Regions from separate parts of the Pseudoalteromonas sp. CF6-2 genome, predicted to be linked through region 2. Evidence: predicted binding sites of a transcription regulator. Region 2 holds the regulator's gene; the other holds the start of a gene.
What was found. The regulator sigma-54, encoded in region 2, starts transcription at its own class of promoters, with help from an activator protein. The targets are predictions, from matches to a motif close to GTTGGCACGNNNNTNGNNT.
Positions count from the first base shown of each region.

Region 1 (16,464 bases), 560 kb from region 2:
TTTTTGCTCTGAAACAATCCCCGATAGTCTATCCATTTGATCAATTAGATTCTGTGCATCTGTCATCACTAAAGAACGCGCAACATTTGACGATGGCTGATTTAGGCTTTCTTGAATATTATTAAAAAACGAATTAACACTGGTTGATACACTATTTGACTCTTCTGAAAATAAGCTATCCATGCGGCTTGCTTCAGTTACAAATTGGTCAAAAAATGCTTTACTTGACGTGTCACGATTGAGCTGTTTTTGCGCAAACTCATTGAGTAAACGATAAGTTTCACCACGACCAACTTGATTGTCGATCATGGTAGTAAATTCTGTTCGCTCACGTACATAGCCTTCTGTATTAACATTGGCTATATTTTTACTGGTGGTTTGCAGCAACTGTGAGTTTGCTCTTATACCAGCATTTGCAATGTCATAAATATTAAATGACATGAGGGCTTACTCCTTAACGTACCAATGAAGCAGCAACACTTTGAAGCTCAACACGCTTTAGCACCTGCTTTATTTTATCGGCATAATTTGGGTCTGTTGCATAACCTGCTTTTTGTAAAGAATCTAAAAATGCTGCAGGCTCTGCGGTGTTTTCAAGTGCTTCTTGATAACGAGGATTCTCATTGAGGAAATCCACAAAATCATGAACACTTTCTTTAATTGATTGATAAGAACGAAAACTGGCTTGTTTCTTAACAGGCACACCTTGCTCAAACTCCAAAGTAAGTTTGCTTGCTTTGTCACCTTGCCAGCTTTTATCAGATTTAATATTGAATAAGTTGTTACTACTGGTGCCGTCTGCTTTACTAATAATGTGTTTTCCCCAACCTGTCTCAAGGGCTGCTTGCGCAACCATGACAGCAGGATTTAAACCAATTTTCTCAGCTGCATTTTTAGCATGTTCCCACACCGTGCTGATAAATGATTCAGCATCATCAAAGCGATTTTCAGTTTGTTCATTGGCTGACGTAGTCTCGACAGCTTTAGTCGTCGTATCTGGCTGTTCAACACTACTTGCACGTCTATCACTGTTAAACTCAGTTGTTGTTCTAAGCACAGAGCCTGGCATAAATTTTTTGCCATCAGGCGATAACTGCTGAACAATAAGATCTGCTAAACCCAATGAGCCATTTGAAGACAGCTCGACTGATAGCTGCTGATCATGCATCTCTTCAAAAAACTTTACGCCACTGGTGTTAAAAGGACTGTCTTTATCTTCGAACGCTTCATTCGCTTTACGCATGCTCTTCAAGAGCATTTGTGTGAAGATAGATTCAAATTGTGCCGCCGCCTTTTTTAGCGCTTCTTTTGACGCATCGCTAGAGGCATCATTTTTTAGGGCACTTTGACGTAATGAGTCTAAGTTACCTAAATCAAAAAAGTTTTGCTTGTCGAGATGATTAGTATCCATCAGCTTTTTGACACAATAATTATTAATACCCAATCAAATGCAAAAAATGAGCCAACAAATAAGAGAAAAGAATGTAGAATAATAACGCAGAGACTAAAAACGCGCTTTCGCGCGTTTTTAGTTAATTAAATAATCACAAGTTGCCCGTTTATGGCCCCTGCTTGCTTAAGAGCTTCAAGAATGGCCATTAAGTCACCTGGGGCTGCCCCTACTTCGTTAATAGCACGCACCAGATCATCAAGACTAATTCCTGGATTAAATACAAATGCACGAGAATCATCTTGGTTAACATCGATAATACTTTGATTAGTCACAACTGTTTCACCCTCGCTAAATGCGTTTGGCTGCGAAACATTTTGCTGCTCAGCAATGGTAACGGTTAATCCACCATGCGTTATCGCCGCCGGTTGCAACTTAACATTCTTACCAATCACTATTGTGCCTGTACGTGAATTAACAATAATTTTTGCTGCAGTGTCAGCAGGCTTGAACTCCAAATTTTCAAGCGTTGATAAATAAGCAACACGCTGCGATGCATCACGAGGTGCAAGCACTCTCACTGACGCCGCATCAATTGCTTGCGCGCTATTTGGACCAACTAAGTCATTAATTGTTTGCTCTAATCTTTTTGCTGTTGTGAAATCTGGGCGATTCAAATTAAAGGTAATGTAGTCACCTTGCATAAACGGGCTTTTAACTGCTCTCTCAACCGTTGCGCCATTTGGAATACGCCCAACAGTGGGTGTATTGATAATAACACGGCTACCGTCAGCACCTTCTGCCCCTAACCCACCGACGACAAGGCTACCTTGGGCAATCGCATAGGTGTTGCCATCCACCCCTTTTAAGAAGGTTTGCAGTAATGTACCGCCACGTAAACTTCCTGCACTACCAATTGAAGAAACAGTGATGTCAATTGTTTGGCCAGGCTTTCTAAATGCAGGCAGTTCTGCATGCACAGCAACAGCGGCAACATTTTTAATTTTTGGCTTTAAACTCGCCGGCAAAGTTATGCCAAAACCATTGAGCATGGCTTTAAAGCTTTGTTCAGTAAAACGGCTTTGCTCACCAGTACCTGGCAAACCAACAACCAGACCATAGCCAACTAATTGGTTAGAGCGAACACCTTCAACCATAGAGACATCTTTAACCCGCTCAGCCTGCACACTAAACTGCAAACTAAGTAAGCAAAGTGCGATGATGTATTTAACCCCATTCATGATGTGTTACCTCTAAAAAGGAAAAAGTGAACTGCTGAAGAATCGTGAAAGCCACCCAGCACTTTGCGACTCTTGCATTTGCCCTTTTCCTGAATATTGAATTCGTGCATTCGCAATGCGATTTGATGTGACTGTATTATCGGCAGTGACATCTTCAGGGCGAACTAAGCCTTCTAAACGAATAAATTCTTCGCCTGTATTTAAGGTTAACCACTTTTCACCGCGGATCACTAAATTGCCATTAGGCAAAACGCGCATTACATTGACGGATATATCACCAAATAAGCTATTAGACTGGTTTGACTTTGAATCGCCTTTAAACGATGAACCTGAGCCAATGCCAAACTGGATGCTATCTCCGCCTATATTAACTGGGTTTCCACCTAAGCCGATAACCGGATCTAAGCTGGCATCCGTTTCTTTATCTGTTTCAGTTTTTGCCGCTTTCGATGCTTGCGTAGACTCTTGCAACTTAACAGTAATAATATCGCCTGTTCTGAGTGCTTTTTTATCTGAATACAGATCATTTGACAGATAACTATCAAACAATGAACCTGTTGGTACCATTTGTTCAGCAGAAGGCTCTGGATACATAGGTGCATAGTAAGGGTCATCCTGAACCACATGGTGGTTCTGTGTTGACATACAACCACCTAACATAAATGCTGCCGATGTGACTAAGATAATATTACGCATGCGACCCCCTACCCATTAAAGCTGCTGATTAATATAGCTAAGCATTTCATCAACCGCTGAAATCACTTTTGAATTCATTTCATAAATTCGTTGCGTTTCAATCAGATTAACAAGCTCTTCGGTTACATTAACGTTCGACGTTTCAAGTGATCCTTGAACCACAGTGCCTAAGCCATCAATACCTGGATTACCTTGCACAGGCGCACCACTTACAGCGGTTTCTGTATACAGGTTTTGCCCCATCGGCTCTAAACCCGACGGATTAATAAAATCACTGATTGTAAGCTGACCAATCACGACATTTTCTGCTTGTCCTGCCACCCGCACGGATACTTCACCGTCTTGTGAAACAGTGATTGATTGTGCATCGTCAGGAACATTCATTTCAGGCTGAATAGGGAAACCCGCACCAGAGGTTACAATTCGGCCATCTTCATCGGTTGTAAATTGACCATTACGTGAGTAAGCAATATTTCCATCTGGCAGTTGTACTTCGAAAAAGCCGGGGCCTGAAATCATCCAATCGAGTGAGTTTTCGGTAGTAAGCATGTTACCTTGCGAAAAGTTCTTTTGGTTTGCAACTACTTTTGCACCCGCACCAAGCATTAAACCTGATGGCATCTCAGTATCTTGTGATGAGCGACCACCAGGCTGATTGATATTTTGATATAGTAAATCTTCGAATACAGCACGGCTTTTTTTATAGCCTACCGTACTGGCATTCGCGAGATTATTTGAAATCACCGAAATATCGGTTTGTTGGGCATCAAGCCCTGTTTTACTGATCCACAATGCAGGATTCATAATTCTACCCTCTCAGTGCTATTAAACGATGCGTAACAGCTGATCTTGACGTTCATCAATCTCTTCCGCTGTTTTCATCAATTTAACTTGTAATTCAAATTGGCGTTGATGGCTGATCATATCGACCATTTCATGTACAGGATTCACATTGGACATTTCAAGTGTGCCTGATAACACCTCTACATTTTCTGACACATCACAAAAGGTACATTGACCATTCACTAAGGTCTCTGGTTTTGGCCGAAATAAGCCATCATTACCTTTTTCAAGTTGCGTGTTGTCAGCCTCAATAACCTTAAGTCTGTCAACGACTTCTAAAAAGTTTGCTGGCGCACCTTGAGGTCGAACTTGTATAGAACCATCAGAACTAAATTCAACTTTTTCAATCGGCAGTGGCAAAATAATCGGACCACCTTCGCCAATAACTTGACGTCCATGGCTGGTCATTAATGCGCCATCGGGAGTAATGTTTAATGTGCCGGCTTTTGTATAAGCTTCGTTACCTGAGGCATCTTGAACACTTAGCCAACCTCTATCGCTCAATGCAACATCAAGATCGCGCCCAGTCTCAACATACCCACCCGACTCCATATTTGAGCCAGGTCGCTCTTGCATAGAAAACACGCGTGTAGGCATGCCTTCACCAAATGCTTGCATAGAGCGGGCTTGTGCAAAATCAGCTTTAAAGCCAGTGGTGTTAGCATTCGCTAGGTTATTAGCCTTTAGGGCTAGACCTCGCATACTTTGCTTAGCACCCGACATGGCAATGTAGACCATTTTGTCCATAACATTGACTCATTAAAAATACGATATTTGATAAATGCAATAACAGTGCCAAAGTAAAATTGACGCCTTATTTAAGCGCCTATGGAATGTAAAGCTCTCTGTTGTAGCGGTGTGGGCCTATATGACTAAAATGAAAAAGGCTGCCTATTAAAGAGCAGCCCTTGTGTCGGATTGAGTTGAAGATCCGCTATTATTAACGGATCTGTAAGATATTTTGTTGCAGTGTTGAGTTCACTTCAAGCGCACGCGAGTTTGCTTGGAAGTTACGCTGTGCACTAATCAAATCAACTAACTCAGTTGTTAAGTTCACGTTTGACTGCTCAAGAGCAGAAGAATTCACAGTACCAAGTGTACCTGAACCTGGCTCCCCAGCAATAGGCTCACCAGAGGTTAAGCTTTTCTTCCACGATGTATCGCCCACTTGTTGTAAGCCTTGTGAATTAGAAAAACGAACCATGGCAACTTGCCCTAGGAATGAGGTATCACCATTACTGTACGAAGCAACAACCTTACCATCTGTGCCAATATCAATACCTGCTAGGCGGCCCACTGTTGCGCCATCTTGTTCAAGTGCTTTCACTTCAAAGCGGCTGGCATACTGGGTTGGTATTTTATTCGTAGTACCTGCTTCATCACGCCAGTTAATATTAACGTCTTCAGGGAAACTCGCACCATTTGATAATAAGTCAGATAAACCAACCCCAGCACCCGCACCATTTGGGATAGAAAGTGGGTTGAAGGTAGCATCTGTGTTTGGTGCACCATTTGTGTTTAATGGCAAACCACTTGAATCAAATTGAAATGTCGATAATGGTGTGTAAGGTGCTGCTGTTTCTTCAACACCTGCTGGGCTAAATGATTTCTCATCAAGCGTAGCATACACTTGCCACTCATTGTCATTCCCCGTTACAGTCGCATCTGTTTTAACAAAATAAAGCTGTAATACGTGCGGCTCACCCAGTGAGTCATATATCGTTGTCGATGTCGAACTGTTATACGACGCACTTGTCTCAGGATCAAAAGGCGTCACTGTTGGCGTAGTAGAACGTGAATCTAGATTGAACGATGAATACACGTTATTTGTTGAACGCGGCGAGCCTGATGAGTCTGGGATTTGAATAGCTGAAGAGGTACTTAAGCTCACTGACGTTGTATCGCCTGTTGCAGGGTCCACAGGGAAACCTTGTAAGTAGTTTCCTTTAGCATCAACAACAAAGTTATCTTTATTTAGCTTAAAGGCACCAGCGCGCGTATAAGTAAAATCTTGAGCACCTAGCTCTTGGCTCATCGCGAAATAACCTTCACCAGTGATGGCTAAATCAAGCGAGTTATTAGTAAACTGTAGTGACCCCTGATGGAACTGTTGAGCCACCATGGTTGTTTGCACACCGTCACCATTTTTAGTTCGACCTGAGCTAAACACTGAAGATGCATATACATCTGCAAATTCAGCTCGTGATTCTTTAAAGCCTGTCGTATTAACGTTCGCAATATTATTTGCTGTTACATCTAAATCTTTTTGCGCGGCAGCAAGTCCGGTTAATGCAATATTGAAGCTCATAATTCACCTCTAAAGTGTCAATCTGTAGCACTTGGCTAACTAATTAATCTGTATAATTAAGCGATTTCTGCTACATCAGTTAGCCTAACCGCGCCTTCTTTAGTATTTATAATAATGCCGCTCGAACCATTAATGTTGACACTCTCAATGTTCTTGAAAGTCGCTATCGGTAAGCTAGTATAGTCACCATTAACACTTCCCTCGGCTTTGATTTTGTACTCGCCAGGAGGCAAACGTTCACCATCTTCATTTTCGCCATCCCATTCAAAACGAATTGCACCAGCAGATTGCGCACCTAACTCAATGGTTCTGACAAGTTGGCCCGATTCGTCTTCAATACGTAGTGTTAACTTATCTACCGGTTTTTCTGCAACAACAGATCCTTTAGAAACACCCGTTTCATTTAAATCCAACATATTTGACTCAAGCAACGCTTGTTTACCCACTAAAGTAGATGCTTGTAGTGCCGAGTTAGATGTCATCGAAGCCGTAAGGGATTCAAATTTACTATTAAGATTTGAAATACCTTCTGCCATGGTAAAGTTTGTCATCTGAGCAATCATTTGATCATTGTCAGCGGGCTTACTCGGATCTTGAAACGATAACTGCTGAGTTAATAACGAGAAGAAATCTTCTTGTGTTAATGTGTCATCTTTCTCTTCTGTTTTCGTTTGATTGTCTTGCCAACGTAAGTTATCTAAATACGTGGATGACGCACTGCTGATGTCGTTACTCATAACTTATCCTCGGTTACCGCTGCCCAAGCAACAGTGTTTTACTTAACATTTGCTTTGCTGCATCAGCAACTTGCACATTTGTTTGATAAGAGCGAGAGGCAGAAATCATATTAGCCATTTCTTCTACGACGTTAACATTAGGCTTGTAGATATAACCGTTTTCATCTGCACTTGGATGATTCGGGTTATATTCAATTTGCAGGGGCTTGTCGCTCTCTACAATACCCAGTACTTTAACGCCAACAGAAGAGCCCTGAGGATTGCTTTGTGATGCTGACGCTTTTGTTAGTTCAGCGGCAAACACAGGATGGCGCGCTCGGTAAGTCTCATTTTGACTTGAGCTAATCGTATTTGCATTTGAGATATTACTCGCCGTGGTATTTAAACGCACATTTTGTGCACTCATCCCCGTACCTGAAATATCAAAAACATTATATAAACTCATGATTAAGCTCCTTGACTACCGAGGGCTTTTTTAAGGCCTTTAATTTTACTACTCATAAATTGCAGGCTTGCCTGATACTCTAATGAGTTTTGTACATACAAGTTTCGTTCCACTTGTATATCAACAGAGTTACCATCACCTGTATCTGCTTGATTTGGCGTGCGAAACATTTCTGAGTTACCAACAAAACGACTACCACCCGCAAGGTGTTTCTCGTTTGTACGTACCATAGTGTTGCCGCTTTGTTGGTTGCTTTTTGCCGCTTTTAATGCAGATGCAAAATCCACATCTTTTGCCTTGTAGCCCGGCGTATCAGCATTAGCGATATTCGTCGCTAATAACTCAGCACGTTGTGAACGGATCAACATTGCATGGGGGTGAACACCGAATGCTTTATCAAAACTGATAGCCATAACCATCTCCAAAAATTTGACTCTGCGTAGCATAATGCAAAAGATAAGCCAAAAATTAAGGGGGCTATAAATATGGTTATAACTAATTGAAAATAAATAAAATATAGCAACCTAATCGTTAGGTTGCTAGGAGGGAATTATTTCTTCTGGTAGATGATACCTGGATTACAACGTACCATATCAAAACTATCACTTAAACCTGCCATTGACTCAGATGCACCTAAAAATAAATAGCCTTTAGGGTTAAGTGCCTGCGCAAATTGCGCAATAATTTTTGCCTTAACCTCTGGTGAAAAGTAAATCAGTACATTGCGGCAAAAAATAATATCAAACTTGCCCATCAAGGCATAAGAATCTAATAAGTTTAGATGCCTAAAACTGACCATTTTTCTTATTGGATCAACCACCTGCGCCATACCATTGCCACTATCCTTAAAGAACTTTTGCCGCCTTTCCATCGACAAGCCTCGTGCGAGGGCAAGTGAGTCGTATTCTGCATTCTTACACATATCAAGCATAGTATTTGAAATATCAGTACCGATAATCTGCGCACCCATTTTTAAAACACCAGGTTGCTTAGACTGAAACTCAGCAACCGACATAGCTATCGAGTAAGGCTCTTGACCAGAAGAGCTTGCCGCAGACCAAATTTTCACCGGTCTACGCAAGTCTTTAAATTCAGGAAACAATTTAGTTTTAAGTAACTCAAAGGGGTATTGATCACGAAACCAAAGTGTTTCGTTTGTCGTCATCGCATCAACAACTGCGGCACGTAACTGCCTCTCATGAGGGCTTAATGTTTTGCTCACAAGCTGTGATAACGATTCCACACTAAAGCGAGCCATCAATGGGGCTAGGCGACTCTTAACTAAATAAAGTTTATTATCACCTAACACAATCCCACATTGTTGCTCTAAAAAAGAGCGAAATTGATCGTATTCGCTTTGTTGTAAGTGCTTATTTTCCAAAGTAATACCACCTATAAATTATTAATCACAGTGAACCCATTTTTTAACAGCTCTCGCTAATTCATCAGGGTTAAACTTTGCAATAAAATCATCCGCACCCACTTTTTCAATCATTGCTTGATTAAATACACCACTCAGCGATGTATGTAAAATAACATGTAGCGGTGATAATTTTGGATCGGCTTTTATTTCTGCTGTTAGGGTATAACCGTCCATTTCAGGCATTTCAACATCAGATATCAGCAACCCAACACGTTCAGTGATGTTGTTTTGACAGTCAAGTTCAGCAATTTCACGTAGCCTGAGTAACGCTTCTTTACCATTTTTAGCAAGTTCAGTTTGCACACCTAATGGCTCAAGTGCACGCTTAACTTGGTTTCTTGCTACCGCAGAATCATCAGCAATAAAGACAATGCGTTCGCCTAAATCTTTTTGAATTTCGCCTTCGCCCACAACCTCAGCGCTGACCTCAGTATTAACCGGGCAAATCTCGTTAAGAATCTTTTCAACGTCAAGGATCTCTACCAGCTCGTTTTCAATTTCGGTAACGGCTGTCAAATACGAATAACGGCCAGCGCCTGATGGCGGAGGCATAATTTTTTCCCAATTCATATTTACAATACGTTCAACACCACCGACTAAAAAGCCTTGAACTGAGCGATTGTATTCCGCAATGATAATAAAACTATCTTTAATATTTTCAATCGCAGGACCGCCAACAGCCATAGATAAATCGATAACTGAGATAGTTTGACCTCGAATATGGGCCACACCACGGATATAGGCGTTTGATTTTGGCATGTTTGTAAGCGGTGGGCATTGTAAAACCTCTCTTACTTTAAACACGTTAATACCAAAGCGTTGACGCCCTCTGAGTTTGAATAATAGTAATTCAAGGCGGTTTTGCCCAACCAACTGAGTACGCTGGTTAACTGAGTCTAAAATGCCTGCCATTTCAATCTCCTAAAGATAAACAACCAGAGTCGGAACAATAATTGCTTTCTTTGTGTTAAAGCTACATAAGGTTACAAAGCGTCTGTTTTTTGACGCAAAATATTTATACCTTGTTTTCAACCATAAGCATAGTCGAAACATGATGAGTTTGTTAAAAAAAAGCCGAAGATACAGTGTTTTTTATTTTCTTGCTAGCCTGTTGCTTAGTACGCAACTTCACGCTGAAGTCTATAATCACCAGCAACTTCAACAAATCGCTATCGATTTTATCAGCGAACAAATAACTGATCTGGATTCAACACCACAAGTCAGCGCACTGCCTCTTGATAGCCGAATCCCTGATAGGCCTTGTCAGTTACCGCTGAGTAAAACCGTTCCGACTGAACCTCCTTTTAATCGGCAGGTAACCGTACAACTTAAATGCGAAGACTTAAATAGTTGGACGCAGTATGTGCATGTCAGAATTATTGAACTTGAGCCTGTGGTAGTAGTAACAACCAATTTAACTCGTGGAGAGGTTATTAAAGCTGAACATCTGCGTCTTGAAATGAAGCCTAAACAATTTGTTCGTACGCAATATATTCAAGATGAATCAGTGCTAATAGGAAGTCGGAGCAAACGTAATATCCGCAGCGGTCTTCCGATTGTCATGAGCCATATTTGTATGGTGTGCAAAGGGGATAATGTAACCATCATTGCAGCGATACGTGGACTTAGAATCAAAACAACAGGTGTTGCTTTAGAAGATGGTACGCTTGATGAATTAGTACGTGTAAAAAACAAAAAATCAGGTAAAGTATTAAATGCACGCGTGGATGGTGTCGAGTCTGTACAGGTGAATATTTAATTTTTAATATTTATGTTAAAGTATCTTGTGTGCCTGCCGATACCAAGGCATATGTTGGGTAATGTATAGGTCAAAATAATGGTAAGCAACGTCAATAATAATAGTCAGCAAACATCTGTGTTGACGAATACCAAGCAAAAACAGCTTGATTTACAAAAAGATAACCTTAACACGCAAACGGCTAAATCAGCTGCGCCTAAAGCCAGTGCAGATTCAGTGAGTTTAACGCCGCAAGCAAAGCAATTAAAATCTTTGCAAGAAAAGGCTGAGCAGTCATCTGGTTTTGACAGTACAAAAGTCGCTGAGTTGAAAAAAGCAATCAGCGAAGGAAAGTATCAAATTGATACTGAAAAACTAGCAAAGAACATCGCAGCATTCGAGTTTGACGTTTATGGCTGATCATAACCATTTAATTGCCAGCAAATTAACACAGCAAGTCTCTTATTTAGAGTCTATTGCTGCGCTTTTAGATGATGAGCTAACAGCCATTGCCTCAAAACGAGGTGAAGGTTTAAAAGAGATTGCCCAACAAAAAATCGCCTTATTACAAAAAATTCAAACGCTTGATAAAGAAGTTCAGGTGCTTGTGAGTAAAAATGATGCTCAAGATGAAGACGTTTCTTCACTTATCACGCAGGTGAATGAGCTTCTTACAAATTGCAAAAAGAAAAACGATGTCAATGCACATGCCGCACATCAAGCCCAACTAAGTGTAAAACAATTAAAAGATATTTTAATTGGTGCACCATCGTCTATGACCTATGATCAAGGTGGCAGTGTTATTCAGGGCGAGAATAAAATTGTACATAACCTAAAAGCGTAATGCGTTTGGGTTATCTCTCCTTTATTACGACAACCTCACAAATTGATAGCCCCCTCTGATAAGCCACTTTGCTATTTGCCGAAAAGATGGCGCTGTAAACCTGATTATTGCTCCAAGTTATTGCTTATAAATAACGCGACATAAAGTCGCGACTACAAAGTAAGCTTTACTCGTGAGTTTCCTAAGCAAAACCTAAAACCATATCTACTAAAATAAGCTGTTCAGAGTCAAAAATAAAGCGCGATAAATCGCGCTTTATTTGTATTTAGTAACTCGTTTTAAATATCGATAGCGTTATTGCCGCCTTCGATGAGTTTCTTAATTAACTCCTCAGAGTCATTTTGAATATCATTTGCTGCGTCTGATGTCACTTCGGGCTCACCATTGAATGCCAAACTTTGACTTTCACTGCCAGTATCAAGAGCAAGTACATCCGTTTGCTCACTATCGGTGAGTACATCATCAATACTCAGTTCAAGTGGTGCCGCCCCCTCAGCAATAGTAGAATCTGTACTTGTGTCTGTCATAACCAAACTCAAATCAATACTTTCGCCAAGTGGTTGAGGCTCAGTTCCTTGTGCCATTTGCTCTTCACTCTCATCAAAATCAGCTAACAAAGGTTCACTGCCTAAACCAATAAGCCCCCCATCTGGCTCAGTATCGAGTACCCCAGTGCCCACTAAATCATTTTCGGTATTTTTAACAATGAAGTCACCTGTTACAGGATCGACGATTGCAAAGTAATATTCATTACCTAGATCTAATACAGACAAGCTAATAAACCAATCACCATTACTATCTGCGGTGACTGTAGGTGCTGAATTAAGTAAAGATAAATCAACAATATTTAATAAATTAAGCCCAACCAAGTTAGAACCAATGGCATAAACTTCTGTGCCTGGTTCTGCCTCCCCTGAAGCTGATGGGAGAAGAAGTCCTAAAACGCCTGGATTATAATTAGTTACATTAAACGCATCTAAACTAGGGTCGTTACTGTAATCAATGCTAGATATGGTTGTGGTATTGCCTGCGGCATCGGTTGCTGATGCCTCAACATAAGCAAGCGTTAGTAATGAAACAGATAAGTTAAGGACTTGCCAATCCCCATTTGCATCAACAGTGGCTGTATAGGGTGCGCTGACGCCTCCTCCCACTAAGTGATTCGTAATTGAGATAACGCTGCCCTCAGGTAAATCTGAGGTACCAGAGAGCGAAACCAAGTTACCTAATAAGAATGACGGTACGATTGAAAGTTCTGGTGCAACCGTATCAACTTCTCCGCCGGTTTTACTGTCTGTTCCAGTATTTCCAGCTTCATCAGTGATACTTACAGCAACAGAGTAAGTACCATCAGCAAGAGCTTGAGTCGCGGTTGCTTGCCAGTCGCCGTTCACATCTGTCACAGCCGCAACACTATGCGTTACGCCACCAGCTGCGGTGAAAGTAACAATAATATTGCTGTTAGCGAGATCAGACGTACCATTCACTGTTGGTGTTGAATCATTTGTGAGTATCAAACTACTCGCGTTGATACTAATAGTAGGTGCAATCGTATCAATCACCGCCGTTGTTGAGATAGAACCATCGTTACCAGCACTGTCTCTGACAACTGCTGTTACTGTGTATGCTCCTTCAGCAAGATTTTGTGTTGCCTCAACCTGCCATTCTAGGTTTGCATCTAATGTTGTTTCAACACTGTGACTTACTCCCACAGAATCAACAAATGTAACAATCACCAAACTCCCTGCTGTAGCCCCTGTTGCACTACCTGTCACGCTTGGTGTTAAATCACTTGTCACGGCGATTGGATCAATCGTTACATCTGCAGGTGTTATGTCTATGCTACCCGATGCCGAATCTATTGCTGTATTACCCGCAGCATCTGTAATACTTGCATCAATTGTATAAGCTCCCTCAGCAAGGGGGGAAGCAAGTGCAACAGACCAATTACCACTTGCACCAACAATTGCACTCGCTGTGACTTCATTATTGAGCGCATCTGTTACGGTTATTGATACTAAGGTACCTTGCGGAGCATCACTGGTGCCACTGATTGTAGGAGTTGTATCATTTGTTACATCTGGTGTATTAACACTGAATAGAGGTGCCGTTAGGTCGATTTCACCACTGCGTGTGGCAGTGCCTGTTAACCCGCCTTCGGTCACACTCGCTGTAATACTAAAACTACCTTCGCTTAATGGTGTCGGTAATTGCACACTCCATACACCCCCTGTTACGGTTGCAAAGACGGTCTGAATGTTGCCAAGTGCATCTTCAACATTCACAGTCACCTGCGTGGTATCTGCGGCATCACTGGTGCCAGAGATAGTCGGTGTTGTATTGTTCGTCACTGATAGTGCGTCAACAGCGATGGTAGGTGCATTACTATCAAGAGTCGCTGTTTCAGTGGCCGTTGTCGTATTACTTGCCGCATCAGTAATGCTTGCAGTAATACTGACTGCACCATCTGTTAAAGCAGGTGATACATCGACAGACCAACTACCATCTGCTTGCACTGTTGCAGTAAGCGGATAGGTATTACCGTCATTTTCAACGGTTATGTTCACCGTGCTACCCTGTGGTTCGCTCGTTGTCCCACTAATGGTTGGTGTGGTGTCGTTTATTGTGCCAAGACCATTAATGACAAGAATTGGCGCGAAGGTATCAATTGCACCGGTATCTGAAGCGCTACCTGAATTACCCGCAGAGTCGGTAATACTCGCGGTCACACTATAGTTACCATCAGGCAAATCACTGGGCGTTACTTGCCAAGTACCATCGATTTGTACTGTTGCCGTCAATGTTTGAATATCGCCATTACTATCTGTAACGCTAACATCGACAAGCGTACCTTGTGGTTCTGTCGATGTGCCAGAAATAACTGGCGTACTGGAATTACCTAATACAAGCGCATCCAGTGTGACAACAGGATCAACCGTATCGACAGTGATGGGTGTTGTTACTGTTTGCGTATTATTAGCATCATCCGTAATTGTAGCGGTAACTGTGTAGCTGCCGTCGCTAATATCAAGGGGAACAACAAACTGCCACGTTCCATCACTTGCCACTGTCGTTGTAATTGTTTGCCCTGCTACTTCGACAACGACTGTACCGCCAATTTCATTACTACTGCCTGAAATCGTTGGTCGAACATCTGCAGTAGCACCAATATCGTTAATAACTAGGCTTGGGGTTACACTATCTAGCACACCCGATGCCTGCTCCGTGGTTAAATTACCCACTTCATCGCTAACCGACGCTGTTACCGTAAAGCCACCTTCTGCAAGCGCTGCGGGGACATCAACAGACCAGGTTTGATCATTTAACACTGTCGCTGTAAAGCTTTGCGAGCCACCAGCACTATCAGTGACGGTAATGTTAATAACAGTCCCTTCTCCCATATCAGTTGTTCCTGAGATAGTCGGCGTCGTGTCATTAGTTAAAGAATCAACATTGAGTGTTAAGACAGGAGCAACATTATCAAAATTTAATGTACTCACCGTAGCGGTGTTCCCTGCTTCATCCGTGGCAGTGGCCGTTACGTAAGCTAAGTTAAGTAGCGGTACAGTGATATTTGCAACCTCCCAATCACCATTCGCATCAGTGGTAGCCGTATAAGTTGCCCCCACTAAGCCACCGACTAACTGCTCAGTAATGGTAATGACACTGCCTTGAGGTAAATCAGATGTGCCAGATAGCCCGACTAAATTACCTAATAGGAACGAAGGTATAATGCGAATATCAGGTGCAATAGTATCAACAATACCACTATCAGATGCTGTGCCGGTGTTGCCCGCATTATCTTGAACTGTCGCTGATACGGTATAGCTACCATCAGCAAGCGCTTGACCTGCATCAGCACTCCAGTTACCTGAAGCATCTGTGGTTACGGTAACAACATGACTAACACTGTCGGCATCTAAAAAGGTCACGTCTAGCTGCGTGTTTGCTAAATCAGACGTACCGGTTACCGTCGGTGTATTATCATTAGTTAATTCAGGTGCATCAATGGTGATATTGGGCGCAGTAAGGTCAACATTGCCTGTTTCTGTATCCGAGCCTTGATTACCAGCAGCATCCTCGAATGTCGCATTAACAGTGTATTCACCCTCAGCCAATGGTGTGGTTACCTCAACTGACCATACCCCCCCTGGTTGTATTTGCGTCGTGACGACTTGCTCTTGCCCTGCGCCATCGGTAATGGTTAGTGTAACAAGCGTACCGACTGAAGCGCCGCTACTTTGCCCACTGATCAATGGTGTTACGTCTGTTGTATCAGAGAGTGGATCAATCACGATTGTTGGCGCAGTCGTATCTATTAAGCCTGTTTCAGTTACCGTACCTTCGTTACCTGCAACATCAAATACACTGGCGTTAACTGTAAAACTGCCCTCTGCTAATGCTATGCTCGGCGATACCGACCATGAGCCATTAGCCTGTACAGTCGCGGTGATCGTTTGAATACCGCCGAGCGAATCCGTAATTTCTAGTGTAACGGTACTGCCAGCACTTGCATCAGTGACCCCACTAATTGTTGGTGTATCGTCATTTGTACTACCTATGTTGTTAATACTGATAGTAGGTGATGTTAAATCAACAACGCCTATCGTTGACGCCTCACCATCAACACCTCCAACGGTAACTGTTGCCGTCACTGTGAAGTTACCTTCTGCTAATGCTGTAGGTGGTGTCACAGACCAAATGCCATCAAGAAGAGTCGCAGTTAATGTTTGTGGCGGGTTAGTACCATCATCAATCACCACGGTCACTGTCGAGCCGTTTGGCGCTGAAGTAGTGCC
Region 1 covers NZ_CP091442.1:2,547,210-2,563,673, forward strand. Annotated here, with positions in the region: gene flgK (flagellar hook-associated protein FlgK) at 1-441, opposite strand, end outside; gene flgJ (flagellar assembly peptidoglycan hydrolase FlgJ) at 455-1,411, opposite strand; gene L3Q70_RS11870 (flagellar basal body P-ring protein FlgI) at 1,537-2,631, opposite strand; gene flgH (flagellar basal body L-ring protein FlgH) at 2,644-3,327, opposite strand; gene flgG (flagellar basal-body rod protein FlgG) at 3,343-4,131, opposite strand; gene L3Q70_RS11885 (flagellar basal body rod protein FlgF) at 4,153-4,917, opposite strand; gene flgE (flagellar hook protein FlgE) at 5,111-6,478, opposite strand; gene L3Q70_RS11895 (flagellar hook assembly protein FlgD) at 6,535-7,215, opposite strand; gene flgC (flagellar basal body rod protein FlgC) at 7,229-7,660, opposite strand; gene flgB (flagellar basal body rod protein FlgB) at 7,663-8,073, opposite strand; gene L3Q70_RS11910 (protein-glutamate O-methyltransferase CheR) at 8,211-9,041, opposite strand; gene L3Q70_RS11915 (chemotaxis protein) at 9,063-9,995, opposite strand; gene flgA (flagellar basal body P-ring formation chaperone FlgA) at 10,138-10,842, shown strand; gene flgM (flagellar biosynthesis anti-sigma factor FlgM) at 10,921-11,241, shown strand; gene flgN (flagellar protein FlgN) at 11,234-11,665, shown strand; gene L3Q70_RS11935 (Ig-like domain-containing protein) at 11,944-16,464, opposite strand, start outside.
Region 1: flgB (flagellar basal body rod protein FlgB) is a predicted target of sigma-54. The motif match lies at 8,108-8,126, and genes of this name have one in related genera.

Region 2 (16,464 bases):
GAGCACTCACATCACTAGGAGATAATATGTCTGAACACAAAGGAAAAATAGCCAGTGCGTTGCTTATAATTTTAATTATTTTTTATGCAATTGCCGTTTATTGGAGTAGTGAGCCTGCTCGTATGGATGTGGTAAGCAAGGCGAAGCAAGAAGCACAAATGCGCGGCGATAAATTTGTGACGGGCTATACCACGACAAGCACACTGATCAACGTTGCTGATACACTGTTAAATAAACCGGGTGGTTATCTATCTAATGATATTATGCCACCGAGTGTAATGATGGATAATATGCCTGCATGGGAATATGGCGCGCTTGAGATGACGCGAGACTTAGTGTTGTCGATGCGAAAAGATTTTAGCCGTTCACAATCTCAATCAACAGAACATGCAGCACTTAAAAAGGCACAACCACAATTTAATATTAGCTCTGAGGCGTGGGCATGGCCTAGTGCAGAAGCAGAGTATCAAAAAGGTATCAATTACCTCATTGTTTACCGTAGCCAAATTGCCGACCAAAATGACAGAGACAGTCAATTTTATGCTCGTGCAGATAACTTGCGTAGCTGGCTAAAAGAGGCTGAGAAGCGCCTTGGTAGCTTAAGCCAACGATTAAGTGCCAGTGTCGGTCAAGAACGTTTAAACACAGACTTAGCCGGCGATACAGCGGCTCATCAAGCAACGTACACGCCATTGCAAAATCAAGTGAAAACATCTTGGTGGCAAATTGATGATGTATTTTATGAATCGCGAGGTGCAACATGGGCATTACTGCACTTTTTACAAGCGGTGGAGTATGATTTTGCCGATGTACTAGAAAAGAAAAATGCTCGAGTGAGCCTGCAGCAAATTATTCGTGAATTAGAGGCTACACAAGAAATAGTGTGGAGCCCGATGATTCTCAATGGCAGTGGGTTTGGCTTTGTAGCAAACCATTCACTGGTGATGGCAAATTATATTTCGCGAGCCAATGCGGCTCTAATTGAACTTAGCGAACTTTTAGCGCAAGGATAAAATGATGAAAAAGTACTGTTTAGCGGCCGCGCTGTCGATGGCCTGTTTAGCACCTACAGCACAAGCTGATACTTTATTGGGCCTGTACTTGGGTGTTGATGGCTGGCGGTCAGATAATAGTGGTAGTTTTGCTCAAAACGACAACTTACAAAACTTTAATTATGATGATGAGACATTCATTAGTTATTACGCGGCACTAGAGCATCCCGTACCTTTAGTTCCTAACTTTAAATTTAAGTACACTGAGCTTGAGCTAAATGGCTCAACAACCTTAGATGATACGTTTAGTTTTGGTGATGCTGATTACGTTGTTGGTACGCAAGTAGGCACGGTGAGTGATTTATCTCATATCGATTATATTCTTTATTACGAGATTTTTGATAATGATCTCGTTTCGATTGATTTAGGCTTAAACGCTAAGCAATTTGATGGTGATATCGTTGTCACTGGTACGTCACAAAATGGTGGCCCTGCATCAACAGAACGTGTTGATTTTTCTGGCTTCGTTCCTTTAGTTTACGGTCGTGCGGAAGTGGGTTTGCCACTGACAGGTATGAGCGTTTTCTTTGAAGGAAGTATGCTTGCGATTGATGATAGCAAAGTACAAGACTACCAAGTGGGTATCGCGTATGCGTTACTTGATAATCTTGCGATTGATTTAGACGTTAAAGCCGGTTACCGCTCAATGACCTTAGAACTTGATGATGTTGATGATATTTATACAGATATTGATGCATCAGGCCCATTTGCGGGTATTCAAGTACACTTCTAAGTACTTTACTTAGTAAAAGCAGCTGGCAGGTTATTTGGTTACTTGCCAGCTAGTTTCGAATTCCTCTTCCAACGATGTAGATACTATTTGCTTGTAGGCCTTGTTAACAGGTGAAGCGATAAGTTTTCTTAGCTCATCCCCCGTTTGTGTAAATTTATAATAGCTCAGTACTAAGTCATTACTTTTTGCTTTTAGGGTTAGGCGCTGATGCATAAAGCTTAAATTAAACTCTTGTCCGGCCTTTAAAACAGCCGATTCGATCTCTTTTCGGTATAACAGGTTAATATCCATCAGTGTCAAAATATCAGGAAAACTGACAGGTGTTTTACCTAAGTTTAATGACACCTTGTTACCTTTACGTAGTAAATCAAACAAGGAAGGCTTTTTATAAAAGCCCAACAAAATAAGGTTGCTGTTATCTTTTTCATTAAAACCACATAGCGACGTGCAGCGCTGAAGTGCGTCAGCTTCACGCTGAGTCATATGCTTGAGTGTTTGCAGGCTTTTTATGGAAAAAGTACCAGGCGAAACAGTTTCACCTGCCAATATCTTAGCCCAGAGCTTTTGCATTGAAGTATTGGCCGTATCTTCGCATAAACTTATGAAACGCTCTATCCAATCCGAGTCAGGTTGATGGCGTCCTGTTACATCAGGGCAAAAGCCCATTGCCATAGCCATGATTGTTTCTATGTTTTCTTGGCGTTTAATAAATTGAATCTCTTGACGAGTGTGAGCTCGCTCTAATAAGCCGACATCAGCCTTTATTTTGTAGGGAAGTTGTTGTTGCCCTTGTGAAGAATAGCTATCACTGTCTAGGTTATTAATTCTTGCAGAAGGGGACTTATGAATAGAATACCCGAGTTGGTTTTCTATAATATTGGCAAGGTTAACTCTTGCTTGTGCCGTTTTGACTGTCATCGCTGGCATTGGCCTTGTTGGTAGTGGTTAATTGCGCATGTGTTTTTATATTATTAAGCGCAAGCTTTACCGTGTTGTTAAGTATGTATTGGCTTAAAAGGGCAAGGTAGCCACCTATAATTGGGGTGTTTACCTCACCATGAAGCGTGCATATGATTTCAACATCATTGCCTTGATTTAAGTAACGAATAGAACCTCGAGCAATGTGTTCTTGGTTAAATAAAATGTTGAAGCTCATTCCTTCGTCGTTCATTTGTGTAATTGTCATTTCACCCGCTCCCCAGCGACTATCCCAAAATTGATGGGCGCCGACACCTTGACTTGGTTCTGCTATTGTAAACTGAATACTCGGATCGACTGCTTCCCAAGGTTGCCATTGTGGCCATTGGTTCAAGTCCGTAACGAGCGAGGCAATATCGTCACGCTTAGCGGTGACTGTTATTGCTTTATTCACAGTATATTGCTGTGCAAGCATCAGCCCAATTACTAAAATTATAAGGGCACATATAAACAGTGTCTTTATACACAGAACGAAGAGTTTAATAATCTCACCTCAGGTAATAATTTTATAGCTTTCATAACATTATACGTATCATAGACTATAATCTACACAATATAAGTTATCAGCAATGTATCATAGTCAAATTAAGTGGTAGAATTTTCCATCAAGGCTGTAAAATGGGACGGAACCATCGTTGCAGTTTTTAGATGGGTAGTCTAAGGAATTATTAATGGCATCAGAGAGTAACGACTTTTTATTTAGTGATCAGGATGATGAACAGCCGTTAGAGGAGTCTGTTTCGGATTTTTGGGATGTGTTAATCGTTGATGATGACCCAGAAATACATTCTGTTACTAAACTTGCCCTCTCTGGTGTAGAGTTTTGGGATAAAACGTTACGCTTTCATCACGCCTACTCAGGAGCCGAGGCGCTCACTGTCCTTAAAGAAAACCTATCAATTTCTGTTGTATTACTTGATGTTGTGATGGAGTCTGATGATGCAGGCTTGCAGGTGGTTAAACAAGTTCGCGAATGCCTAAATAACCATAACGTACGCATTATTTTACGAACAGGACAACCAGGTTATGCCCCAGAAGAAAAGGTAATTCGTGAGTATGATATTAATGATTACAAGACGAAAACAGAATTAACACGTAGTAAGCTGATTACATCACTGGTTACTGCTATTCGCTCCTATGAGCAAGTTTGTCAACTTGAGTTTCAAAGTCGTGCGCTGAATAACATTCTTTATGCTTCAAAAGCTATTTTAGGGTTTACTGATATTAAAGCATTTACGATGGCTGTGATTAAACAGTTATCGTTTATTTTAGATTGTGAGCCGAAAGGGGTCGTGTGTGGCTCCTTAGAAGATGATAATCAAATATGTGTGTTAGGGGGCTGTGCAGAATATAACAGTTTTATTGGACAAGGTATTGAACAACTTGATGATGGTCGCATTATTTTACAAGTTAAAAATTGCCTAGAGCAGTCACAGCACCAACATACAGATATCGATAGCACTTACTTACTGAAAAGTAAAAACCGTCAAGCAGCAATCTACTTGGAAACAGAGCATATTCCAAGCCCGTCACAACTTCAGTTTGCTGAAATATTCCTCACCAACGTCAGTGTAGGATTAGATAATGTGCGTTTATTTAATCGACTGCGTGATGCTGCCTATAAAGATATCTTAACGGGCCTGTCTAACCGCAATGATTTTATGAACAAAATTGAACGCTTCTACCAGCCAAATAAAAATGATTACGTATTTTTATTAATAGATGTTGCGCATTTTTCAGATATAAACAATGGCTTAGGTCAAGAAATTGGCAACCTGTTATTAATGGCCATCGTTGAAAGGCTTGAGCAAGAATACCCTAATGCAGAGCTAATATCGCGTATTGGTGCGGATGTGTTTGGTTTACTATTGCCAAAAGAGCAGTATGATCTTGAGCTACTTCGAGAGCATTTGAGTTTGCCATTCAATGCAGGAGAACATATTTTACCTATTAATTTTAAAATAGGTTTATGTAACCAAAGTGATTTTCAGCAAGCAGGGATTGAGACTTTAAAACTAGGTTATATCGCGCTAAACCAAGCTAAAAAGCAGTCAATGGAAGCTGTGGTAACTTATACGCCTGATATGGAAGAAAAAATGGCGTGGCGATTAGGAATTATTAGACAGTTACGTCAAGACTTTGAGCAACGTAAACTAGAAGTATGGTTTCAGCCACAACTTGATTTAACGACCCTTAAGATTATTGGCTGTGAGGCATTGTTGCGTTGGCCCTCTGGTAATGGTCAATATATTTCTCCGGCTATTTTTGTGCCTATGGCCGAAGATGCTGGCTTAATTGTTGATATTGGCCAATGGGTACTTGAACAAGCATGTATGCAGCAAAAGCGACTTGAAGCCATAGGCATCGAAATTAGTATAGCGGTTAATGTGTCAGTGCCTCAGTTTAAAGTGAAAGGTTACGCGCAGCAGGTAAAAGATACATTAAATCAATACCAAGTTAAGCCGCAATTTATAGAGTTAGAAGTAACAGAAAGCGTGGTTATGGACGAACTTGCAGGTGTCATTACCACCTTAAAAGAATTGAAAGAGTTTGGCATAGAGATTGCGATTGATGATTTCGGTACTGGTTTTTCATCACTCAGTTATTTACAACAACTCCCGTTAGATCGCTTAAAAATTGATAGGGCATTTGTCAAAGACTTACCAGATAAAGATAGTGAAGCAATTGCAGCGTTAATTATTTCTTTAGGTGCAAGACTCGGCTTGAAAACCATCGCAGAAGGGGTGGAAACACAAGCTCAAGCTGATTATCTTCTAGAGCTTGGCTGTGATGAAGTACAAGGCTTTATGTATGCTAAGCCTATGCCAGAAAAAGAGTTAATAACGTATTTGCAAGCCAAGCATTAAGTGGCTCTTTAAAAAATGCACCCACATGCTAACGCCCTTCAAATTGAAGGGCGTTTTGTTTTCTATAATAATGACTCATAGTGGGGTATAATTCGCCCCCTTTTGGTAGCAGAGTACATTTTATGAGCGCATTAAAAGCCGAGCGCGGCCTGTTTTCTTATCCTAAATATTGGGCCGAATGCTATGGCACAGCGCCATTTTTACCCACTACTCGCGCTGAGATGGATGCGTTGGGCTGGGATAGCTGTGACATTATTATCGTCAGCGGTGATGCGTATGTTGATCATCCTAGCTTTGGTATGGCGGTGATTGGTCGCATGCTTGAATCACAGGGGTTTCGTGTTGGTATCATTGCCCAGCCTGATTGGAACTCTAAAGATGCTTTTATGGCGTTAGGTAAGCCTAACTTATTCTTTGGTGTAACCGCGGGTAACATGGACTCAATGATCAACCGTTATACCGCAGAAAAGCGTATGCGTCATGATGATGCTTATACACCAGGTAACATAGGCGGTAAACGTCCTGACCGTGCGGTGGTTGTATATAGCCAACGTTGTCGCGAGGCCTATAAAGACGTGCCGTTGATCATCGGTGGTATTGAGGCGAGTTTACGTCGAATTGCTCATTATGATTACTGGCAAGAAAAAGTACGTCGAAGTGTGTTGTTTGATGCCAAAGCCGACATTTTAATTTACGGTAATGCTGAGCGTCCACTCGTTGAGGTTGCCCACCGCATCGCTGGTGGCGAAGCCATAGAGACTATTCAAGATATCCGCGGTACTGCGGTTATTCGTAAAGAGCCTTTACCTGGCTGGCGTGGTAGTGATTCCACTGCCATCGATAAAATCGGTAAGATTGATCCCATTCCAAATCCGTATGGTGCCGATGATGTTGGTTGTAGTAAGTCTGAGTTTAAACAAGCGGGTATTGATTTAACCGCCGAGGCTGCTAAACCAATTACTATTCAACCTGCACGGCCTAAGCCATGGGAAAAGACATACGTAAAGTTGCCAGCGTATGAGCAAGTCAGTGTGAATAAACCACTTTATGCCCATGCATCGCGTATTTTACACCAAGAAACAAACCCTGGCTGTGCGCGTGCGTTATTTCAGCGTCATGGCGATCGTTCTATTTGGGTCAATCCGCCTGCATTCCCACTTGAAACAGAAGAGATGGATGGGGTATTCGGTTTACCCTATCAGCGTATTCCACATCCAAGTTATGGTGATGAGAAAATCCCTGCCTACGAGATGATAAAAACCTCAGTGAATATTATGCGTGGTTGTTTCGGCGGCTGTTCATTCTGTTCGATTACTGAACATGAAGGACGCATTATCCAAAGTCGTTCTGAGCAATCTATCATTGATGAAATTGAGCAAATTCGTGACAAAGTGCCAGGCTTTACAGGGGTTATTTCTGATTTAGGTGGGCCGACAGCGAATATGTACAAGCTGCGTTGTAAGAGTAAAAAAGCAGAAAGTACGTGTCGTCGTTTATCCTGTGTATACCCTGATATTTGTAAGCACATGGACACTGATCACACGCCAACTATCGAACTTTATAAAAAGGCTCGTGGCGTTAAAGGCGTGAAGAAGATTTTAATTGCCTCTGGCGTTCGTTATGACTTAGCAGTTGAAGATCCTCGTTACGTAAAAGAATTAGTTACTCACCATGTTGGTGGTTACTTGAAAATAGCCCCAGAGCATACTGAAGATGGCCCGCTCTCTAAAATGATGAAGCCGGGTATGGGTGCCTACGATAAGTTTAAAGAGTTATTTGATAAGTATTCGAAAGAAGCGGGTAAGAAGCAGTACTTGATCCCGTATTTTATTTCTGCTCATCCAGGCACCAAAGACGAAGATATGGTGAACATGGCGTTGTGGTTAAAGAGTAATGACTTTAAACTTGATCAAGTGCAGAATTTTTATCCATCACCCATGGCCAATGCAACAACGATTTATCATACTGAGATGAACTCGCTGCGCAATATTAAAAACAATACTGAACAAGTGCCAGTACCAAAAGGTGCACGTCAGCGTCGCTTACATAAGGCTATATTGCGTTATCATGATCCAGCAGGTTGGCCAATGATCCGTGAAGCGCTGAAAAAAATGGGTAAGGCGAACTTAATTGGTAAAGGACCAAATTGCTTGATACCTGAAGAGAGCCGCAATGAGAAAGCAGCGAAAGGAAAGGGCGGTAAAGGCCGTGCAGCACTGACACGTCACACTGGTTTTAGCCAGTTTAAAAAGGCCAATACTAAACCTAGAGTTGGTAAAAATAAGCAGCGTGCAAGTAAATAGAAATAAAAACGGCCCTTAGAAGGGCCGTTTTTATTTATACCAATTCGCTTAATTAAGTATTATTGCGAATTGGTATTAGATCAACAACCAGGTTGCGGTGCCTAAAAAGGCAAAAATACCCACAATATCGGTGACGGTGGTCAGCACGACACTGCCTGCAAGAGCAGGGTCAATTTTCATTTTCTTTAAGATCAAAGGAATGCTCGCACCAGCAATACCTGCTGCAACGAGATTCATAAACATCGCAAAGGCAAGCACCGCACCGAGCTTAAAGTCCCACTGCCAGAGTGCGACAACACCGGCGATTAATATCGACCAAATAACACCATTTAGCGCCCCAATCGCGAGTTCTTTGAGTAATAAAAAGCGTTGGTTGGTTTGATTAATATGGCCAACGGCTATACCACGAATAACTAAGGTAAGTGTTTGGCTACCAGCAACTCCCCCCATTGAAGGCACAATTCCATTAAGTACCGCAAGGATTGGTAAGATTGCTAAGGTGTTTTCAAAGAAGCTTGCAACGATGGCAGCTAACAATGCGGTTAATAGGTTCACCCCAAGCCAAATAGAGCGACGCTGCGAGCTTTTCAGAACGGGTGCAAAGGTGTCTTCTTCATCATCAAGACCCGCAAGGCTAAGCATGCTATGCTCTGCATCTTCACGAATGACGTCAACGATGTCATCGATGGTTATACGACCAAGCAAGTGGGCGTTATCATCCACAACAGGCGCTGAAATCCAGTTATGACGCTCGAATAGTTGAGCAACATCACTTTCGTCCATCGAAATGAGAATAGACTCACATTCTTCATCCATTAAATCGCGAACAATTTTGTCTGATGGGCTGGTTAAAAGTGTTGTTAATGACAAGGCACCTAAAAAGCAATTATGTTTATCAACCACGTACAGATCATCTGTACCTTCAGGTAGCTCACCACGTAGACGTAAATAACGCAGTACAACGTCTAATGTGACATCGGGGCGAATAGTGACGGTATCACTATTCATTAGTGCGCCTGCAGAGCGCTCCTGATAAGAAAGTGCTTGGGTCGCTCTTTCTCTATCTTGCGTATCCATAGCCCCGACAACATCTTGATAAACAGTATCAGGTAAGCTACGAAGTACTTCACCTAAGTCATCATCGTCCATGTCCTCAGTTGCGGCGGCAATATGCTCAGGTTCCATCTGGGCAATAATGCCAAGGCGTACATCTTCTGAAAGCTCTTCAAGTACGTCACCACGTACATCTGGATCAACGAGTTGCCACAACATGCGGCGGATTTTATGAGGAGATGACTCAAGTAACAGTGCTGTATCGCAAGGTGCTGTTTTAGCTAGCATACCGCGCACTTGAACAAATTGACCACTATTAAGTGACTTGGTCACCTGTTTAAGTTGTTGTAGTGGGTAATCTTGTTCAAAGGCTTCTGGCATTGGCGTCCTTACAACTAAAAAAGTGAGCTCTGGCTAAATAAATACAGCATAGTTGCACAATAATAAATTTGCTGAGTTATCGTTTAAAGCAACCATTATATTAAGAATATTTGTTATATAAGATGAACGAATGACTTAAAAGTAAGATATTTAAGAGGAATTTAAATACCTAAGTTAAGTTTAACGCAAATCTTTCGTGCTTAGCAAATGCTATTCTTGCTCATGAAAGCGTTGTGCTATTAATTCACCTATTGCATTAAGTGCAGCAGTTGCATCAGGGCCTTCGCATACAACGCGTACTTCTTTACCTTGGCTGCTTTCTAATAACATTAGAGCAAGTACACTGTCACCTTCAGCTTCTTTGTCATCTTGATATAACATAATTTTAGCATCAAATTGAAGTGCAAGTTGTGCAAGTACAGTTGCTGCCCGAGCGTGTAAGCCAAGTTTGTTTTGAATTAAAAACGTATTTTCAGCATACATGTTAAAGCCCTTATTATAAGTCTTGCTCACGATGGCGAATTTTTACATTTGCATGGCTTTTCGCGAAACTTTCACCAATCGTCTGTGCTAAGTAAACCGAGCGATGCTGTCCACCTGTGCAGCCAATTGCGATCGTTAAATAGCTGCGGTTATTACGTTCAAGGTGTGGTAACCACGTTTGCACAAAGGTTTGAATCTGCCAAGTGAATTTTTGCACTATGCTATGGCTTGCAAGGTAATCTTTAACTGGTTGGTCGAGACCCGTAAGTGGCTTAAGATCTGGCTCCCAGTGTGGGTTTGGTAAAAAGCGTGCATCAAATACATAGTCAGCTTCTTTCGGGATACCATGCTTAAAGCCAAATGACATAAAGGTAATAATAAGCTTTTTGTCTTTTTTACCGAGAATCTTCTCACGAATTGACTCTGCTAGCTGATGTACACTTAAATCCGTTGTGTCGATCATAAAGTCGGCGCGGGTAATTAGTACATCGAGCAGTATTTTTTCTTGCTTAATTGCTAAATCGAGTGGTAAAGAATCTAAAGAAAGCGGATGTAAACGTCTTGTCTCAGAGAAACGTCTAATGAGTGTTTGATCATCACTATCAAGGTAAAATAAGGTTGGATTGGCGAAACCTGGCAAGTATTCAAGAATATCATTAAATTCTTGTTGCTCTTTTGGCAGGTTACGTACGTCGATACTGACTGCTATTTTGTCGTAATTATCAGAGACGCTGCGCACTAGCGAAGGTAATAGGTTTACAGGAATATTATCAACGCAATAATAACCAAGATCCTCAAGGACTCGTAAAGCGACTGATTTACCTGAGCCAGAACGGCCACTGATAATAATTAATTCCATTTATGCCTCTGATGCAATAACTTGAAACAGTTCCTGATCGGTTTTAGCGCTGCGTAACTGTTTACAAAATTCTTTGTCTTTTAGTCTATCAGCAATTGTTGATAAGGTCTTTAAATGAAGTTGGCAGTCTCCATCAGGTACGATGAGTGCAACAAAAATATCAACAGGGCGGTTGTCAATTGCATCAAAGTTAATTGGAGATTCGCTCACTATAATAAACGCATGCGGTTTATCAGCACCTGACATACGACCATGCGGAATAGCAATACCTCTACCAATTCCTGTGCTCCCCAATTTTTCTCGATTGAGTAAAGCATTAAGAATATCTTGCTGCGATAGATGAGGAAGCTGCTCATGAGCGAGTTCGCTGATAAATTCGAGAATTCTTTTTTTGCTATTAAAAAGGACCGCAGCTTTGCTGCAGTCCTGGCTAGTAAGTGAACTAAGTTTCATAATTTAGTGTCGAGCTAATTTCTCTTTGTGTTTAATTACTTGGCGATCAAGCTTATCAATTAGCGAGTCGATGGCCGCGTACATATCTTGATGCTCTGTAGAGGCAAACAGTTCGCCTCCGTTTACATGTAAAGTTGCTTCTGCTTTTTGACTTAATTTTTCTACGTCTAAAATGACATGAACATTATTAATATGATCAAAATGCCTTTCTAGTTTCGCAAACTTGGTGTTTACATAGTCTTTTAATGAATCTGTGATTTCTACATGACGACCAGTTAGGTTTAGTTGCATAAGCATTTTCCTTCTATGTAAAACGTCTAAATCAAGCTTTTACGCTGATTAGACGGCGGTATTGCTAGAGACTCTCGGTATTTTGCAATTGTACGTCTAGCTACTTTAATTCCTTGCTCAGCCAATATATCTGCAATCTTACTATCACTCAATGGCTTCGCTGAGTTTTCTGCGGCAATAAGCTTTTTGATTAAAGCGCGTATTGCCGTTGATGAACACTCGCCACCATTTTCTGTGCTGACGTGGCTTGAGAAGAAATATTTCAACTCAAAAATACCCCTTGGGGTATGCATATATTTTTGCGTTGTAACCCGTGAAATCGTCGATTCATGCATTTCGACCATTTCAGCGACATCATTTAGCACCATCGGTTTCATCGCCTCAGGGCCGTGTTCAAAGAAAGCCTGTTGTTGTTGAACAATACAGTTCGTTACTTTTAATAAAGTATCATTCCGGCTCTCTAAGCTTTTAATAAACCACTTAGCTTCTTGCAGATGAGAGCGAATAAACTGACTGTCGCTGCTTGATTTTACAGAGCGTGACATAGCCGCATATTGGCTATTCACTCTGATCTTTGGCATACAGTCAGGGTTAAGCTCAACGACCCAACGACCTTTTACTTTTTTTACTGATACGTCGGGTATGACGTATTCAGACTCTTCACGTACGATGCTATCCGCGGGCTTAGGGTTCAAGCTATGGATAAGCGTCATGACTTCTTTTAGCTCGTTTTCTTTAAGCTTAGTCTTTTTCATCAAAGTACGATAGTCGCGACTTGCTAATAATTCGATGTGCTCAGATAAAACCATTTTAGTTTCAGCCAAATAAGGTGTATCTGCATCGAATTGACGAAGTTGAATACATAGGCACTCTTGTAAACTGCGAGCACCAATGCCGACAGGATCAAATAGCTGTATTCTTTTTAGGACCGCTTCGACTTCATCAAGTTCTATTTCTTCTTCTTCATCATCGTTTTGATTAAAGCTTTCAACAATATCCTCACAACTGACGGTTAAAATACCTGAGTCATCAATAGCTTCGACTATAGCAACAGCAATTGCTTCATCAGTTGGACTAAATGGGGTCAACTGTAGTTGCCACATCAGATATTCGTGGAGAGTTTCGGTTGACGCACCTTGATAAATAGACTCATCTTCTGGCATTGGCCCTGAAGAGGTTGAAGGAGCTGCACTCATGTACTCATCCCACGTGACGTCCATTGCTAGGTCGTCACTAACGGTATCTTTATTGAGTGCATCACTGCTTTCTTGCTCGTACTCACTTGGTGCTTCTTCTGCCGTAGCAGTGACTTGTGAATCATCAGAGTCAGATTTTTGTTCGTTTTTACCGATTACGTCTTCACTGTAATCCGCTTCTTCCACTTCAAGTAGAGGATTACTATCAAGCGCTTCTTGTATTTCTTGCTGGAGATCCAATGTACTAAGTTGCAATAAGCGAATGGCTTGTTGCAGTTGTGGAGTCATTGTAAGTTGCTGGCCCATGCGCAGCTGTAATGATTGCCTCATGTATCCCTAACAATCCTTTTTAAATCATTTATTGATACTAATTTGAGTCAATATCAATATGTTGTCATTATTGTAAGTCTAGCAGATGCTCTAGTCGGTGGTGTATTGGTTACAACCTGAATTGCTCGCCTAGATAAACATCGCGTACGGTTTGGTCTGCTAATACGTGTTCAGGCGTGCCTGATGCAATTAGCTCCCCATGAGAAACAATGTAGGCTTTTTCACAAACATCAAGGGTTTCTCGAACATTATGGTCAGTTATTAGTACACCGATACCACGGTTTTTCAAATGCTCTATAATTTTCTTTATATCTAACACTGAAATTGGATCAACACCAGCAAAAGGCTCATCTAGCAGAATAAATTTTGGATCTGCGGCTAATGCTCGCGCGATTTCAACACGGCGACGCTCGCCTCCTGATAGCGCCATACCTTGGCTATCTCGAATGTGCTGAATACTAAATTCATCAAGCAGGTTATTGAGTGTTTCTTCTCGTTGCTGTTTTTTAAGATCTTTACGTGTTTCAAGAATCGCCATCAGATTTTGGTAGACCGTCAACTTTCTAAAAATGGATGATTCTTGGGGTAAATAGCCAATACCTAATCGAGCGCGATTGTGCATGGGTAATAAAGTGATGTCGTTGTCATCAATACTAATTTTACCTTTGTCGCTTGGCACTAGCCCAACAATCATGTAGAAGGTGGTGGTTTTACCTGCACCATTAGGGCCTAGTAGGCCAACAATACTGCCAGCTTCGACTTCTAGTCCCACATTTTTGACAACTTGGCGGCCTTTATAGCTCTTTGCTAACAGCTCTGCTTTTAATGTACTCATGGCTGGCCTTTATCATCTTTTTTATTATCAACAGGCACTAAGATTGTATGCACACGATCCGTTGAATTTTCGTCTTTTTCAGCACTAATGAGTTGTTGTTCCATGTCATAAGTTATACTTTTTGCACTGACTTTTTGCCCTGCTTGTGTCACTTGTGCATCGCCAACTAAAGTGAGTAAACGCTTTGCTACATCGTAACGTACTTCGTCTGCACTGGCGCTCATAACCGTGCCATCTTCTTGTTTTTCTTCAAAGTAGGCTGGCTTACCTGTGGCAATGATAAGTGAAACAGTACCATCAACCTCACCAGCATGTGCTTCTAGGCGATCTGCGGTAATACGACGATTACCATGGGTTATTTCTACATTTTCTTCAAAAATCCCGACTCCATTTTTTAACTGACCTACTTGGCGATCTGAGCTAATGCTGATAGGAGTACCCGCTTGGTCTGCAGCAGCGCTTGAAAACGCAATCAATAAGCTTGGGATTAGAAGTAATTTTTTAAGTTTATTGGTCATAGTATATGGTTCGTGTATGGTTAGTTAACTCGACGATTTCGGCTTTTAAATCAGCTTTTAAACCTTTACCGGTAATCTTTAAGTTTGGGCCTGTTAATGTAACAGGTTGTTTTGAGTACATAGTCATTTTTTCAATATCAACATTGATATTTTCTGCGTTGATATCTTCAATCATGCCATTATGAGTTAGATTTTTTGCAACAACGTCACCTTCAAAAATAAGTTGATCGTTTTCGTACAAGGTAGCCTCTTTTGCTTTCACCTGCCAAACCTGTTGATCCCCATAAATGGTAAAAATAGGCTGTTCAAAAAAAGTAAACCCTAATTGCTGGTATAGCTCCATTTTAGCCGCAGCGACTTTATGGCTGATGTTACCTTGCTCATCATACGCCGTTTGCTTTAGCGCAATGGCGGTGTAATCCGGTGTTGCGATTATCTCGTCTTCACTGTTTATTGCGCCTGTTGGTTGGCTAAAGTACGGATACCATAACCAGATCATGCAACAAACAAAAACAATACTCAGTAAAATACGGGCTATATTCATGCGCTGGTTCCATCAGTTGTTAACGCTTTCGCGTTTTCCAGCATTAATAAATCTGTAAGCTCTCGCACAGCGCCAAACCCTCCGGGTAACATGGTGGTGTAATGAGCGAGTCTTTTTATAAGTGGGTGAGCATCGTTTACAGCAACCGCAAAGCCTACTTTTTCCATGACAGGTAAATCAGGGCCATCATCACCGATATAGGCTATTTGCTCATCGCTCAAAGTCAGTTTGTCTTTTAATTCTTGATACGCAATAAGCTTGTTTTCTTGACCTTGATAAATGTGTTGTACTGTTAGGCTAGTCATGCGTTGCTGAACTATTTGTGAATGTCGCCCTGTAATAACCGCAACCTCAAAGCCACTATTTATTAATGCTTTAATACCAAAGCCATCTTTGGTATTGAACGCTTTGAGTTCTTCACCGTTATTTCCTAAGTAAATACGGCCATCAGAGAAAACGCCATCAATATCGCAAATGAGTAGTTTTATTTTCTGAGCACGTTGGCTTACATCGGTGCTTAATGGCTGATAAAGCTCGGCAAACGTCATCTTTAAAGTACCCCTGCTTTTAAAAGGTCTTGCATATTAAGTGCGCCAATCGGTGTATTACTTTCATCGATTATTATTAAACCGTTAATGCGTTTTCGTTCCATAATATTCAATGCTTCCGCAGCGAGCATATCAGCATGTGCGGTGGTGCATGAGCGCGTCATTACTTGGCTAATCGATGTGTTATGAATATCGACACGTTGCTCTAAAATACGGCGTAAATCACCGTCAGTAAACAGACCTGCAAGCTTTTTGTTTTCATCGACAATAGCTGTCATACCGAGGCCTTTGGCTGACATTTCTATTAGTGCATCTTTAACACTTTGGGATTCGGTAACGATAGGTGTGGCACTGCCAGTATGCATGACGTCTTCAAGGCTCAGTAATAAGCGCTTACCTAGGCTTCCCCCCGGGTGAGATAAAGCAAAATCATCGGCAGTAAAACCGCGCGCTTCAAGTAGGGCAACGGCTATCGCATCGCCCATAACTAATGTCGCAGTGGTGCTGGCAGTCGGGGCGAGGCCCAATGGACACGCTTCTTGGCTAACTTTGATGCACACATGGACATCCGATAGCTTCCCCATAGTTGAGTTAGGGTTACCTGTTAGAGATATCATTTTTGCGCCAATACGCTTAATAACAGGAATAATACCAAGCACTTCACTGGTTTCACCTGAATTTGAAATGCACATCACAACATCTTCACGTGTGATCATACCTAAATCACCATGACTCGCTTCACCTGGGTGAACAAAAAATGCAGGGGTGCCTGTACTTGCTAATGTAGCGGCTATTTTGTTGCCGATATGGCCTGATTTACCCATACCTATGACAATAATACGACCTGTGCAATGAAACATTAATTGGCAAGCATGTTCGAAATCAGCATTGATATACTGTTCAATTTCTCTTAATGCTTGCGCTTCAACTTCAAGAACTCGCTTACCTTGCGCAATAAAGCTTTGCTGCGTCATTTGTTATCCTATTTGACTGAAAATATAGCCTTGGTATGCAATAAATGCGACTAACAATAAACCACC
Region 2 covers NZ_CP091442.1:3,108,356-3,124,819, reverse strand. Annotated here, with positions in the region: gene L3Q70_RS14445 (copper chaperone PCu(A)C) at 1-18, shown strand, start outside; gene L3Q70_RS14440 (DUF2333 family protein) at 27-1,013, shown strand; gene L3Q70_RS14435 (TIGR04219 family outer membrane beta-barrel protein) at 1,018-1,785, shown strand; gene L3Q70_RS14430 (TIGR03899 family protein) at 1,816-2,703, opposite strand; gene L3Q70_RS14425 (hypothetical protein) at 2,672-3,157, opposite strand; gene L3Q70_RS14420 (EAL domain-containing protein) at 3,435-5,630, shown strand; gene L3Q70_RS14415 (YgiQ family radical SAM protein) at 5,753-7,933, shown strand; gene mgtE (magnesium transporter) at 8,009-9,367, opposite strand; gene L3Q70_RS14405 (HPr family phosphocarrier protein) at 9,578-9,850, opposite strand; gene rapZ (RNase adapter RapZ) at 9,864-10,709, opposite strand; gene ptsN (PTS IIA-like nitrogen regulatory protein PtsN) at 10,710-11,162, opposite strand; gene hpf (ribosome hibernation promoting factor) at 11,166-11,453, opposite strand; gene L3Q70_RS14385 (RNA polymerase factor sigma-54) at 11,480-12,979, opposite strand; gene lptB (LPS export ABC transporter ATP-binding protein) at 13,089-13,814, opposite strand; gene lptA (lipopolysaccharide transport periplasmic protein LptA) at 13,811-14,332, opposite strand; gene lptC (LPS export ABC transporter periplasmic protein LptC) at 14,322-14,876, opposite strand; gene kdsC (3-deoxy-manno-octulosonate-8-phosphatase KdsC) at 14,873-15,424, opposite strand; gene L3Q70_RS14360 (KpsF/GutQ family sugar-phosphate isomerase) at 15,427-16,398, opposite strand; gene L3Q70_RS14355 (calcium/sodium antiporter) at 16,402-16,464, opposite strand, start outside.